DNA from 2 places in the Gorillibacterium sp. CAU 1737 genome. Region 1 is predicted to be linked to the other one. Evidence: riboswitches for the same ligand, from Rfam matches in the RefSeq annotation. Region 1 holds a riboswitch; the other holds the start of a gene.
What was found. Region 1 has a riboswitch for thiamine pyrophosphate ahead of AAFN83_RS04090 (ABC transporter substrate-binding protein). Riboswitches for the same ligand answer to the same signal wherever they lie in the genome.
Positions count from the first base shown of each region.

Region 2: it holds a riboswitch for thiamine pyrophosphate, as region 1 does, so the genes downstream of both, AAFN83_RS13320 (ABC transporter ATP-binding protein) here and AAFN83_RS04090 (ABC transporter substrate-binding protein) in region 1, are expected to answer to the same signal.

Region 1 is NZ_JBDQQO010000001.1:881,442-888,014, reverse strand. Features, by position in the region: gene AAFN83_RS04115 (pyridoxamine 5'-phosphate oxidase family protein) at 2-460, shown strand; gene AAFN83_RS04110 (VOC family protein) at 530-952, shown strand; gene AAFN83_RS04105 (ABC transporter ATP-binding protein) at 1,036-1,842, opposite strand; gene AAFN83_RS04100 (ABC transporter permease) at 1,839-2,615, opposite strand; gene AAFN83_RS04095 (thiamine-binding protein) at 2,612-2,905, opposite strand; gene AAFN83_RS04090 (ABC transporter substrate-binding protein) at 2,909-3,931, opposite strand; TPP riboswitch at 4,092-4,202, opposite strand; gene AAFN83_RS04085 (putative bifunctional diguanylate cyclase/phosphodiesterase) at 4,270-6,573, opposite strand, start outside.
Region 2 is NZ_JBDQQO010000005.1:358,162-364,734, forward strand. Features, by position in the region: partial or broken gene thiD (bifunctional hydroxymethylpyrimidine kinase/phosphomethylpyrimidine kinase) at 1-431, opposite strand, end outside; gene thiM (hydroxyethylthiazole kinase) at 428-1,216, opposite strand; gene AAFN83_RS13310 (ABC transporter substrate-binding protein) at 1,270-2,277, opposite strand; gene AAFN83_RS13315 (ABC transporter permease) at 2,274-3,026, opposite strand; gene AAFN83_RS13320 (ABC transporter ATP-binding protein) at 3,128-3,880, opposite strand; TPP riboswitch at 4,032-4,136, opposite strand; gene AAFN83_RS13325 (cation:proton antiporter) at 4,369-5,592, shown strand; gene AAFN83_RS13330 (cation:proton antiporter regulatory subunit) at 5,641-6,129, shown strand; gene AAFN83_RS13335 (DUF3048 domain-containing protein) at 6,318-6,573, shown strand, end outside.

The DNA.
Region 1 (6,573 bases):
TATGAAAACCGAACTTGCAAAATGGAATGACGTCTTCGCGCAAACCGACAAGATCGCAATCGCCACATCCGTGAATAACATGCCCAATGTCCGAGTGGTGAACTTTATCCATGACGAGAGGCGTCCGGGCGTTCTCTACTTTTCCTCCGACCAAACCAATGCGAAGGTGGCAGAGATTCGCAGCAATCCGCAAATTGCCCTCACCACCATTCCTTCTGTGGGGAATGGCCACATTCGCTCCCGGAATGCCGTAGTGAAGAAAAGCCGTTATTCCATGGAAGAGCTTCAGCACCTGTTTGTTGCCAAAATACCGGGATACGGAGAAGCCGTTGCGGCCATCGGGGAGGATTTGGTCGTCCTTGAAATCCAAATGGTCGAAGCCACCCTTACGACGGGATTTGGGGAGCCAGTCCGGCTGACCTTCCCGCTTGATTCAGAAGAACTTTCTTCGGCCCTGTAATTTGCATTGGCCTCGAGCCCTTTGGTATAGTCGTGACGAAGGACCCTATTCCACAGGAGGATGAACCGCATGGCAACCATTACCCCTTACCTGACCATGGAAGGCAACGCAAGAGAGGCCATTGCATTTTACGAACGGGTGTTGGAAGCGAACGTTCTCTCCCTGGTGACATTTGGCGAAGTGCCGGAAAACCCGGAATTTCCCGTCCCAGATGAAATCAAGAGCCGCATCACCCATGCGCATCTTGAAATTGGAGGAACTCCGATCATGATGTCCGATTGCTACCCCGGACAAGAGATCGCTTCCGGGAATCGCATCAATCTGTGCCTAACGCCCAAAACCTTAGAGGAGTCGCGCCGCCTGTTTGATGCGCTCTCGGATGGCGGACAAGTCGTGATGCCGCTTATGGAAACGTTCTTCAGCCCCGGCTTTGGTCAGCTGATCGACCCATTCGGAGTCGGGTTCCTGATCTCCACCGAGCCCAAAGAATAAGAGGACTATGACAAAACACCGGTCTCGCAGCAAAGCGAGAGCCGGTGTTTTTTTGCGTTCCTGAATGGGCCAGCCCTGGGCTGTCATGTGAAACTCGCCCGCTCGGCTTTCATCGATTGATAAATTTCCTGCTTGAGCGCTACGAATTCGGGATGAAGCGGCAGCTCCTCCAAGCGCGGTCTGGCAAACGGCACCTGAATTTCGCGGAGAATCGTGGTCGGCTTGTTCGAGAAGACGTAGACGCGATCCGACAAGAGCAACGCCTCGTCGATGCTGTGGGTGATGAATAGCACGGAGCGTTTCTCCTCCTCCCACAGATCGAGAAGCCAGCGCTGCATGTCAAGCCGGGTCAGCTCATCCAGGGAGCCGAAGGGCTCGTCCAGCAGGAGCAGCTCCTGCGGACTGAGCAGAGCCCGGATGAACGAAGCCCGCTGCTTCATCCCGCCGGACAGGACATGGGGGTAGCTTCTCGCGTACTCCCCAAGGCCCGCGCGAGCGAGCCACCGTTCGCTCTCCTTCCGTGCTTTCGCTCGGGACTGACCCGCTAGTTCGCGGGGCAAAATCACATTATCTCGAACTGTTCGCCAAGGCAGAAGAGCATGCTGCTGCGGCATGTAGCTCACATGCCCTACCTTGCCTGTAATTTCTTGCCCTTCGAGCCGGATGTGACCCGAAGTGGGCTGCAGCAACCCTCCGATGAGATGGAACAGCGTGCTTTTCCCGGACCCGGAGGGCCCGATGATGCTGACGAACTCTCCTTTCGCCACGTGGAGGTGAATGTTCGCCAGCACTTCTTCCTCCTGCTTGCGTTCCCGAAAGGTCATGCTCAGGTCGGTTATGGTTAAGTAGGCGGAGGAATCCTCTGCTCCCGAGAATGCCGATGGGTTCATCTTCTCTCCTCCTCTCGGCTGCCGGATGATCGGACGATCAGCTTCTCCGCCAGGGCTACCAGGGAGAAGAGCAGCATGCTTGCGATGATGACCGCGAAGATCGAAACGAACATTCGATCTGACCGATAGGTAGCCTTGGCGCTCATCATGAGGACGCCGATTCCCATCTCCGCCCCCATCCATTCGGCAATCACCGCTCCCATGACGCTGTAGGTTGCCGAGATCTTCAACCCGGAGAACAGCGAGGGCAACGCATGGGGAAACTCCAGCTTGAAGAACTGCTGGGCGCGGCTGGCTCCGGACATGCGGAAGTAATCCAGCATTGATGCGTCGGTTCGGGCGAAGCCGCCCAAGAGCGCAACCGACACCGGGAAGAAGCAGACCAGCGTGATCAGAATCATCTTCGGCAGCAGCCCGAAGCCAAACCAGATTACGAGGAGCGGCGCAAGCACGATGGTGGGAATGTTTTGCGTCATGATCAGCAGCGGGTAAAATCCGGCTTTCATACCGGGAATCGCATGCAAGAGACAAGCGACCACAACGCCAACCAACGAACCGATGGCAAACCCAAGCAGCGTGATGCCGAGGGTTGATTCCAGATTGTCAAAGAGACGGGAATAGCTCGCCCGCCCCTCGCGGAAGATGGCGAGCGGGCTAGGGAGAATCCAACTCTTCGTCCCAAAGAACATGACCGCCGCCTGCCAAAGCAAGAGAAATCCTGCGAGCACCCCGAGAGGCGGCAGGATTCCCTTCATCCAACGGACAGCTCTCATCCGTCGTACTTTTCCGTCAGCTTTTCAATCGATGCCCCTGCCGGATTGTGATAGATTTTCACCTGGGAGATGATGCTCGGGCTTCCCATCTCTACCATCGCATCGTTCATTCGTTTAACAACCGCCAGCATTTCCTCAAAGGAGCCTTCCATCGTCGTCTCAAGCGGACCTACCCGGTGCTTGATTCCCGCTTCCTGAATGATCTCAATGGCTCGATCCACGTAAGGGATCACATCTTCCCCGTTCGGGGTCTTCGGAATGATTTGAATGGATAACAACGTATCTGCCATGCGTTAGTTCCCCTTTCCTTGACCGGGCAGGAAGTCGTTCGTGAAGGCTGCCGCGGGATCAAATGGCTTCTCTAGAATCTTATGCTCCGTCATCCAGTCGGCATAGCCCTTATAGACGTCCAGCTTCTGAATTCCCCATTGCGAGGCATCCGCCTGGTATTGCTTGCTGATCCATGCCTGGCTCGCCTTAACCAGCTTCTCGTCGAGGTCCGGCGCTCCCTTGAGCAATTGCTCAGCCGCATCTTCCGGATGGGCGATAGCATAGTCATATCCCTTCGCCGTAGCCGCCATAAACGCCTTAACCGTCTCCGGGTTTTCCTTGATCATCTTCTCGTTGGTGAGGAGAAGCGGCGTGTAATAGTCGAGCTGCGGCGAGAAATCCTTCATGTAGATCATATCGATCGGTTCATTCCGAAGCTCGGCTTCAACACCGGTCCAGCCATAGTAGATCCAGGAAAAATCAACATCCCGCTTCACTGCCGTAAAATAGTCGGCGGAGCCGATGTTGATCACCTTGACCGAGCTCGGGTCTGCGCCGTCCGCCTTCATCAGTGTCTCCAAAATGGCGGTTTCAGACGGGCCGCCGAAGCCGCCGTACGTCTTCCCGGCAAAATCCTTCGGAGATTTGATGTTCTTGGATACCGGAGCAGCAAAGCCGGAGGTGTTGTGCTGAATGACTGCCGCCAGGGACACCAGCGGGATGCCTTCCGTACGGGCATACGTCAAACCCTCTTGATAGCCGATGCCAAACGGAACTTCCCCCGAAGCCACCATGCTGTCGGCCCCTGCTTCTCCCGGTTGAATGATCTTCACGTCAAGGCCTTGCTCTTGATAGTAACCCTTCTCTTTCGCAACGTATAAGCCCGTGTGGTTGGTGTTCGGAGTCCAGTCCAAGACGACCTTGATCTCCTTAAGCGGCTTCTGACTTGCCGAAGATGAACCGGCATCGTCCTTGGCTCCGCATGCGGACAGCGCCACCATGAGCGCTAAACCTGCAGCAGCGGTGGTCATGATTCTTTTTGACATAGAAATTACCCCTCTCCCTCTCGATCTCTCTCAACCGTTCCCTCTGATGGTGATGAAGCTTGGGCGTCGAGGGGCATTCGAAAAACAACGCCGGCAAGGGCTTGGCCGCTCTTTCCTTCCGATAATTCGCACAAAAAAACCGTGCGGAATAACCGGACGGTTTGCGTACCCCTGCTATTCTCTACGCTGGCATTACCCAGATCAGATTTCCGGTCAGCGACATGCGGTCGCAATCTCAGCCTGACGAACTCAAGCTCCCGGTGGCTTATGAGATTGTAAAATGGAATGATTCTACCATAGCTCTTTTTGAAGAAAGATGCAAGTGTTTGAATGAAGCTTTAGGCAAGCATGGATTTGTTGATCCACAAGCCTTCTTCCAGATGGGACGGAGACAAGGGGCGACTGATGAAGTAGCCCTGTGCCAGATCGCAGCTCCATGATGTAAGGGATTCCATCTGCTCCTCCGTCTCGACGCCTTCGGCTACCACCTTCATCTCCAGGTTATGAGCCAAATGGATCAGCGTCCCGATAATCAAGCGATCCTTTTGCTCCCGCATCATCTCCTGAATGAACGAACGATCAATTTTGAGCGTATCGAAGGGGAAATGCTTCAGGTAGCTCAGGGACGAATAGCCGATCCCAAAGTCATCGATGGAAATCCGCACGCCGAGGTCCTTCAGCTCCCGCAGAATGCGCATGGTACGGTTCGTGTTCTGCAGCAAAATGCCTTCGGTGATCTCCAGCTCCAGGTATCGAGGGGATAGCCCGGTCTCATACAAGACCGTGCGGACGGTGTTCACGATATCATCACCCTGGAACTGAACGGAGGAAAGGTTGACCGACATCGAAATCGGCGGGTAGCCGAGCTTTTGCCATTCGACACTCTGCCGGCACGCCTCTCTCAGCACCCATTCCCCGATTGGAATGATGAGCATGCACCGCTCCGCTTCGGGGATAAAGCGGGTTGGCGGTACCTCTCCCAGCTCCGGGCTATCCCAACGGATGAGGGCTTCCACTCCAATGATGGCTCCTGCATTCAAGTCGAGCTGAGGCTGATAAACCAGCTTGAATTCCTTTTTCTCGAGGGCTTTTCGGAGATTGGTCTGCAGCGTCAAGCGATCCTCGATGGCTTTCTGAAGCTCCGCGCTGTAGAGGCAGTAACTGTCGCCTCCCGAATCCTTCGCTTTGTACATGGCGGCATCCGCGTTCTTGACGAGTGTCTGCGAATCGGTGCCGCTGTCGGGAAACAGGCTGATGCCGATGCTGGTGGTGATGTACACATCCTGCCCGTTAAGCACGAACGGCGAGGAGAGCGCTTGTCGGATCATGCGCGCCACCCGGTTGCAATCCTCCGGTCCTTTAACGTGTGAAAGCAAGACGGTAAACTCGTCCCCGCCCAAGCGGGAAATGAAGCTTGCACTCTGGACGGTTTCGAGCAGCCGCCGCGAGACCTGAACGAGCAGATTGTCTCCACTCAGGTGACCTTGTGTATCATTAATATTCTTAAATTGATCCAGGTCGAGATAGAGCATGCCGAAGCCGCCGCCGGTTTCCTCCGCTGTTTGGATGAGTTCGCTCAGCTTCTTGTAGAAGTAAGCGCGATTGGGCAAGCCGGTAACGGAATCAAAGTAAGCCATGCGATGGATGATGCGTTCCGCTTCCTTGTCCGCTGTGCGATCCTTGGCGATGCCGTATCCACCAACGACTACGTTGTCGACGATGGTAGGGCCGCTTGTGATGTCAAATTCGCGCAGCATCCCGTTCTTGTGATAGATGGTTAACGGGAAATGCTGGGGAATTCCACTCTGCATCTGCATGATTTTCTCTTGAAATCGGTCCAGCTCGAGAATATGTAAAGCCTGGTCAAAGGGCTTGTCCAAAACCTCGGATTCCTTATAGCCCAGAATGGTTTCCAGCATCGGATTCGCGCTTGTTAGCCGGTGTTCGTTATCGAGGGTAAACACCAGATCGGGATTTTGTTCAAACAATGACTTGTATCGCTGATTGCTTTCTTCCAGCAAGCGGTTCTGCTTGTTCAAGGTATTCGTGTAGCGATTAATGATCATCAGGATGATGATGGCAAACGCAATTTCAACCAACTGATTGAAATAGAGTTGCTGCATGATAATCTTAAGAAACATGGTCATTCCCAAGAAGAACGGCAGCAATAATTTGATAAAGCTCTTAAATTGGAATCGTCTGTTCGGGATCTTCAACGACCTCTCTATTGCCCAATTAAACCCGACGCTGCTCAGCTCATAGACGGTGTAACATAGGATAGCGTGCAGAATTCGGTATGGATCAGGGATATAAAAAGTCGCATAATAGCTGATGGTTACGGAAATATAAAACATCCCGATGTTGCAAATAAACCGAAACCAATTGATCTTCCGCTTATTTGGAGAATACACCACAAAGAAGGTTAACAACCCGCTGATGATAGCGATCAAGCTGGCTCCAATTCCGTATTCGATTAAAAGGAACAAATTGATAATGCCATTTCCGACGAAGGCAGCACTTCCCGACAGCACAATGGGAACAAGCTGAGCGAAGCTGGCAAGCACAACAAAAGGAACGATCAGCTTCCAATCGCCGTCCAAGGCCAAGTAGTAGATGAAGTGTATGATTCCCGCAATCCCAAT
Region 2 (6,573 bases), on a different contig from region 1:
TCGGCTTCCGGCAGGTTCGGCGTGACAACCTCGGCCAGTGGCAGCAGCTCGGACCGGAGAGCGGCGACCGCTTCTTCGAGGAGAAGGGGAGAGCCGCCCTTCGCCACCATCACAGGGTCGATGACGAGATTCGTCCACCCGTAGTGACGGATCTTGGCTGCCACAACACGGATGAGCTCGCTGCTAAAGAGCATGCCGGTTTTGAGGGCATCCGGCGTCAGGTCTTCCCCGATCGAATCGAGCTGCTGGGCGACAGCCCCCGCATCCAGCGGGTAAACCCCCTGAACGCCTAATGTGTTCTGGGCTGTGACCGCCGTGAGGGCGCTCATGCCGTAGACGCCGAGCTCTTGAAAGGTCTTCAAGTCGGCCTGGATGCCGGCGCCGCCCCCGCTGTCTGATCCGGCGATGGTGAGGGCCTTGACCGGCCTCATCGGAGGATCCTCCCCTGCTCTTGCACCTGTTCCGGGGTGACCTGCGCGAGCTGGTTCAGGAATTCGATCTGGAAGCTGCCCGGCGCGTCTTCTGCCAAGCTCGCGTAAGCTTGCTCTGCCGCTACGCCATAATAAGTAACCGCCTCCAGCGCTGCTTCAACGGGGTCGTCCTGTCCGACCGCGAGGAAGGCCCCGACGACGGCGCTGATCAGGCAGCCGGTCCCGGTGACGCGGGTGAGGATCGGATGGCCGTTCACGGCGACGACGATTCGATCTCCATCGGAGACGACATCCTCTGCTCCGGTAATGACCACGACCGTGCCCAACTCCTTGGCAGCGCGTGCCGCCAATGCCCGCACATCCCCGCTGCCTGAGCCGGCATCGACGCCCTTGATCTCCCACGGCTCGCCGATGACATTGGCGATCTCCGCGACATTGCCGCGGATGGCGGCCAGCTTCATGGAGCGCGCCAGCGTGCGGGCGACCTCGGTGCGGTACGGCGTTGCGCCGGCTCCCACCGGGTCGAAGACAACGGGCACGCCATGCTCATTGGCAGAACGTCCGGCGATCTGCATCGCCTCGACGGAGGCTTTGTCCAGCGTGCCCATGTTGAGCACGACGGTCCCTGCGATGCGGGCGACGTCGGCGACCTCCTCGACTGCGCTCGCCATGAACGGCGAGGCCCCAAGCGCGAGCAGACCGTTGGCGGAGAAGTTCGCTACGACGATATTGGTAATGTTGTGAACGAGCGGATGAACCTGGCGGATTTTGGCAAGATAACTCATGGATGATTCCTCCTTGGGATGTGAGTTGGAGCGTGTCTGCAAACACGCTCTGGTTAGAGCTGGGTATAAGCATCCTTCGCTTGCAGGCTGTCGGGGATGAGCTGGTTCTCGCTGAGCCAGCGGTGGACGGCTTCCCAGGAGGCTGGATCCTGGGCGCCGAAGGGGGCGCTTTTCTCCGTCATAAGCGGAAGAAGGAGCTCCAAGCTCTTTTCCTCGATCTCTTTGTCCAGGGGAGAGGATTGGTCTTCGTGCTTCAGCAGGATATCGAGCGCAGCCCCAGGGTTGCTCTCTACTTCCTTCTGGGCTTCCTGCAGCGCGGCGAGAAGGCGAGTGAGGGCATCCTTTTTGCTGGTTACGGTGTTATCGCTCGCCAGAAGCACGAGCTCGCTGTAATCGGGGACCCCGTACTGCGTCGGGTCGATTGCGCTCACCGGGTGGCCTTCCTTTTCCAGAAGAAGCTTCTCGTGATTGACAAAGCCCCCCATGATGGCATCCGTCTGCTTGGTGGCGAGCGCCGGAATGAGGCTGAAGCCGACGTCCGTAAGGGTAACCTTGCCGGGATCGCCCCCATCGGCTTTGACCATCGTCTTCACCATCGCTTCATAGAGTGGGATGGAGGAGAAACCGACGGTCTTGCCTTCCAGCTCCCGAGGGCGGGTGATGCCGCTGTTTTCAAGCACCATCAGGTGGTTCAGCGGATGGCGGACAACGGATGCGATGGCTTTGACGGAGATGCCTTCCGCCCGTGCCAGAAGCACCTGCGGCTGGTAGCTCAGGGCAAGATCGATTTTTCCTGCGGCTGCGAGCTTGAGGGCATCGTTCGTGTCGGAGGGCATCTCCAGTTTGACCTTCAAGTTGTGCTTGGCGAAAATACCCTTCTCCTCTGCTACATAGAGGAAAGAATGCACGGCGTTCGGGTACCAGTCCAGCATGAGCGTGAGTTCATCGGCTTTGGATGCCGCGTCTTTCTTGCTATTGCCCATGGAACAGCCGGTGATGAACACCAGCACAAGGGCGATCACGAGTGCTCTTGGGAAAAAAGGATGAGTGCGACGAATCATTTCAGGTTCCTCCTGTTGACGAATTTGGTTTCCAAGCGGGCAATGAGCGAAAAGCCGAGAATGCCGAGGACGGACAGCAGCAGGACAGCAGCGAACATCTCTGCGGTGTGCAGGTTGGCCGACATGCGGCGGCTGTAATACCCGAGTCCGGCACTGCCCCCGAGCCATTCCCCGATGGTCGCGCCAACTACCGAATAGACGGCGGCTAGCTTCAGTCCGGAGAAGTACGCGGGCAAGGCGAATGGAACGCGGACCTTAAGGAAAATTTCACGGCGAGTCGCCCCCATGGCGCGCAGAAGCTCGACGTAGGCGGAGCAATCCCGCGACAGCCCGTCGTACGCTCCTACGACGATGGGGAAGAAGGCGGTAAGGACCGCAATCGCTACCTTGCCTGCAAGCGAGTAGCCGAACCAGAGGATGAAGACCGGGGCAAGGGTGATGAGCGGCAGCGTCTGGCTGATGACGAGCATCGGGTAGAGCGCACGCTCCAGCGGCCGCCATGCCTTCATGCCGGCTGCAAGCAAGGTTCCGCCGACGGTGGAGAGTGCGAGCCCGATCACCACCTCGTTCACCGTAACCGGAAGGTGGGTGGCGAGCAGCAGGCGGCGGTTCTCAAAGAGTGCTCGAAGAATGGCGGACGGTGAGGGCAGGATGTAAGCGGGCACGGCATTCAGGTGCGCTGCGAGCTCCCACACGGCGGCAAGCAAGGCTGCCAGGATTAGAAAGGGGCCGTATGCTTCAACGCGCATGCGCATGCCGCTTTTCCGAAGGCCGGATGGGTGAGGAGAGCAGGATGTTCGCGCTGGTCGAACAGGTCGAGTCGTCCGTGTGCCTCGTGTCAGTCGAGTTCTCATGGACGCAACCGCCTCTCCAGCTCTTCCCGCAGCTTCACGAATTCCGGTGTGAACCGGTCATCGGGGGAACGGGGACGAGCGAGCGGAACCTCCGTCTCGCTAAGCCCTCCCTCGTTCCCGTTTAGGATCAGGATACGGTCGCTGAGCAGAAGTGCCTCCTCCAGGTCGTGCGTGATGAAGAGCACGGTCACCCCAAGCTCTGACCAGAGGGAGAGCAGCCAGCGGTGCATGTCCTGTTTGGTCAAGGCATCGAGTGCGCCGAATGGCTCGTCGAGGAGGAGCAGAGGCCGACCGGTGGCGACCGTTCGCAGGAAGGCTGCGCGCTGCCGCATCCCGCCGGACAGCTCCTCCGGGTAGGAGTCCCGCTCGGTCCCGAGCCCAAACCGCTCCAGCAGAGCCAGGACGCGGTCGGGAGAGTAAGCGGATGCGTGATTGGCCTCCAGCTCCCCGGGAAGCAGGCAGTTGGCGAGGATGGTTCTCCAAGGCAGCAGCAGATCCTTCTGCGGCATGTAGCCGATATGTCGGAGCCTCTCTTTTGCTGGAACCGGGCCTGCTTCGTACAGGGAAAGCTCACCCGCATCCGGCTCCAACAGTCCGGCAATAAGCTTGAACAAGGTGCTCTTGCCCGCTCCGCTCGGGCCGATCAAGGAGACAAAATCCCCGGCCTGCAGGGAGAAGGATAGCTCCGACAGAACGGGCGGTATTGTTCCGGGTTGAAAGGAATAGGAAATCCGATGGACGTCAAGCATTTGAGACAACAAGATGACTCCTTTCTCCAAAGAGGGGAACAGCCGCGATGAGGATGGAGCTTTGAGCACAAAAAAGACCCGTTCGGTCCCAAGAGGGAAACGAACGGGTCGGGAATTCGCCATAGAATCATAAAAGGTTAGACAGGCGACAGATCCGGTCCACTCACTTCCCTCCGCTGGTATGATCCAGTTCAGGTTCCAAGGGTCCGGAGCTCCATTGCTCCATCTCAGCCTATTGGCCCCCCTAGTGATGTTAGCCCCACTATAACACATCTTTTTCCTTTGTAAAGTTTCCGTTTCCAATTTCCTCTTGGAGAACGAATCCCGAATCAAGCGAGATCATCCCGATTTTTCGTGGTATACCGGGAAAAATGAATAAAATGAGCAAAAAAAATCGTAGAATCAAACATTTTCTCGTTAATGTTTTGTTTTTTGCTTATTTATCTGTATAATAGATGTATAAAACAAAGAGAAGAGGGAGGGATTCTATGGATCACTTGGTGTTTGAAGTAGGAACGGCCCTGCTCCTGGTCGCGCTTGCTTCCTTGCTAGCCAACAAACTGAAATTTTCCATTATTCCATTTTTGATCGTCCTTGGAATGGTGGTTGGGCCGCATGCGCCCAAGATCGGGATCTTTGACTTTCGGTTTATCGAGAGCCAGCCGTTCATCGAATTTCTAGGCCGAATCGGAGTATTGTTCCTGCTGTTTTATTTGGGGCTGGAATTCTCTGTGTCGAAGCTGATAAAATCAGGACGTAACATCGTGTTTGGCGGCAGTGTGTACGTGCTGCTCAACTTTGGTCTCGGCATCGGGTTTGCCTATCTTGCCGGATTCCCGTTTAACGAAATGCTGATCATCGCCGGGATGATGTCAGTCTCGTCCACCGCGATCGTGGCCAAGGTTCTCGTCGATCTTAGGCGTACCGGCAACGCGGAGACGGAATTGATCCTGGGCATGATTTTGTTCGATGATATCTTTCTTGCGGTATTCCTTTCGGTGATGTCCGGGCTTCTGCTCGGGGGAGCGACCTCCGTCGGAGGCGTGCTCGTCTCGGTTGCCATCTCCGTTGGATACATGCTGCTGTTCTTCGTGATCGCCCGCTTTGGGCCGCCGGTGCTAAACCGCCTGCTTAACATCACGTCGAACGAGATCTTCATCATCGTGGTCTTTGCACTCTTGTTCTTCGTCGCTGGTTTTTCCGAGACCCTGCACGTCGCGGAAGCCATCGGGGCGCTCCTCTTCGGGCTGGCGTTATCCGAAACCGAGCACAGCAAGCGGATTGAGCATCTTGTGGTGCCGTTCCGCGACTTCTTCGGAGCTGTCTTCTTCTTCAGCTTCGGGCTCGGCATCGATCCAAGAACATTGGGCAGTGCGGTTGGCCTCGCCCTGATCGCCGTTGTGTTGACGATCATCGGCAACGTGGTTTCCGGCATGCTTTCCGGGCGCAATGCGGGCTTGTCGCATAAGGCGTCGACAAACATCGGCCTCACGGTCATGGCCAGAGGAGAGTTCACGATCATCGTGGCGAACCTCGGCATCTCGGCGGGACTGATGCCCATTCTACGTCCGTTGTCGGCGCTCTACGTGCTGATCCTCGCGATCCTCGGTCCTTTGCTTACGAAGGAATCGAAGCACGTATACCGTTTCCTCGACCGCATCTTCAAATGGACCAAACGGAAATCGCAGGATTCTCCCGCTTCTCAACCGTGAGAGCAGGACGAAGCCAACCCCACTATCTGATAATGGAGGAAAATCACTATGGGAATTATTCGTGAGTCCGAACTGCCGGGCTTGGGGAAAAAATATCAACTCGAAGCCCGCTCCGGTGATAAATTGGTCATCGTCATCCATGACGACGGACGGCGCGAGCTGTTCCATTACGACGACCATGATCCGGAGGAGAGCATCTCGCTCGTCACGCTGGAGGATCAGGAGGCTCGTCAGGTGGCGGCCATCATCGGCGGCATGACCTACAAGCCGAAGGCGCTGGAGAACATTGAAGTGACGCTCGAAGAGCTGGTCATCGATTGGTTCAAGCTGGAGGCCTCCTTCAAAAGCGTAGACAAAACGATTGCCGAGCTCGACGTTCGGGCGAAGACCGGCGCAACGGTGCTGGCCATTATCGGCAAAAACGGGCAAAAGATCAATCCGGGCCCGGAGGATCGCCTCGTTGCGGGCGCGACCATCGTCATCGCGGGAGAGCGCAAGCAGATCCGCCTGCTCAAGGAACTGCTGCAATTCGGATAAACGCGTCGAGCGGAGCAGGTCTCTGTCGACGGGCGGAAGATCGGCGTTTGGCTTCTCCTTGGGGAGGGGCCGAACGGCCGATCTTTTTTCATGCGGCAGGGTTTTGGCATCCGGTTCTCGAACTGCTAGTATCAGAAGCTTTGATACGTGCGTGTCCGTTTGTCAGGATCGCAGAGAAGGAGATGCCCATGAGTCGTCTTAACCGCAAGCCGGGTCGAGCTGTCTTGCTCTCCGGGGTTTGCTTCACCCTCCTGCTGAGTGCAGGCTGCGGGAAAAAGCCGCTGACCGAAGCCACGGCTTCCATTCCGCCCCTGACGTCCCCCGTTGCCACCGCCACGTCCAGCGCCGAACCGACGGTGCTCCTGCCCTTCCGCCAGTCGCTCACCGGACTTCCTGCTGCGGATAAGAGCTTGGCGCGCGCCGTGCTCGTCACAGTAGAGAATT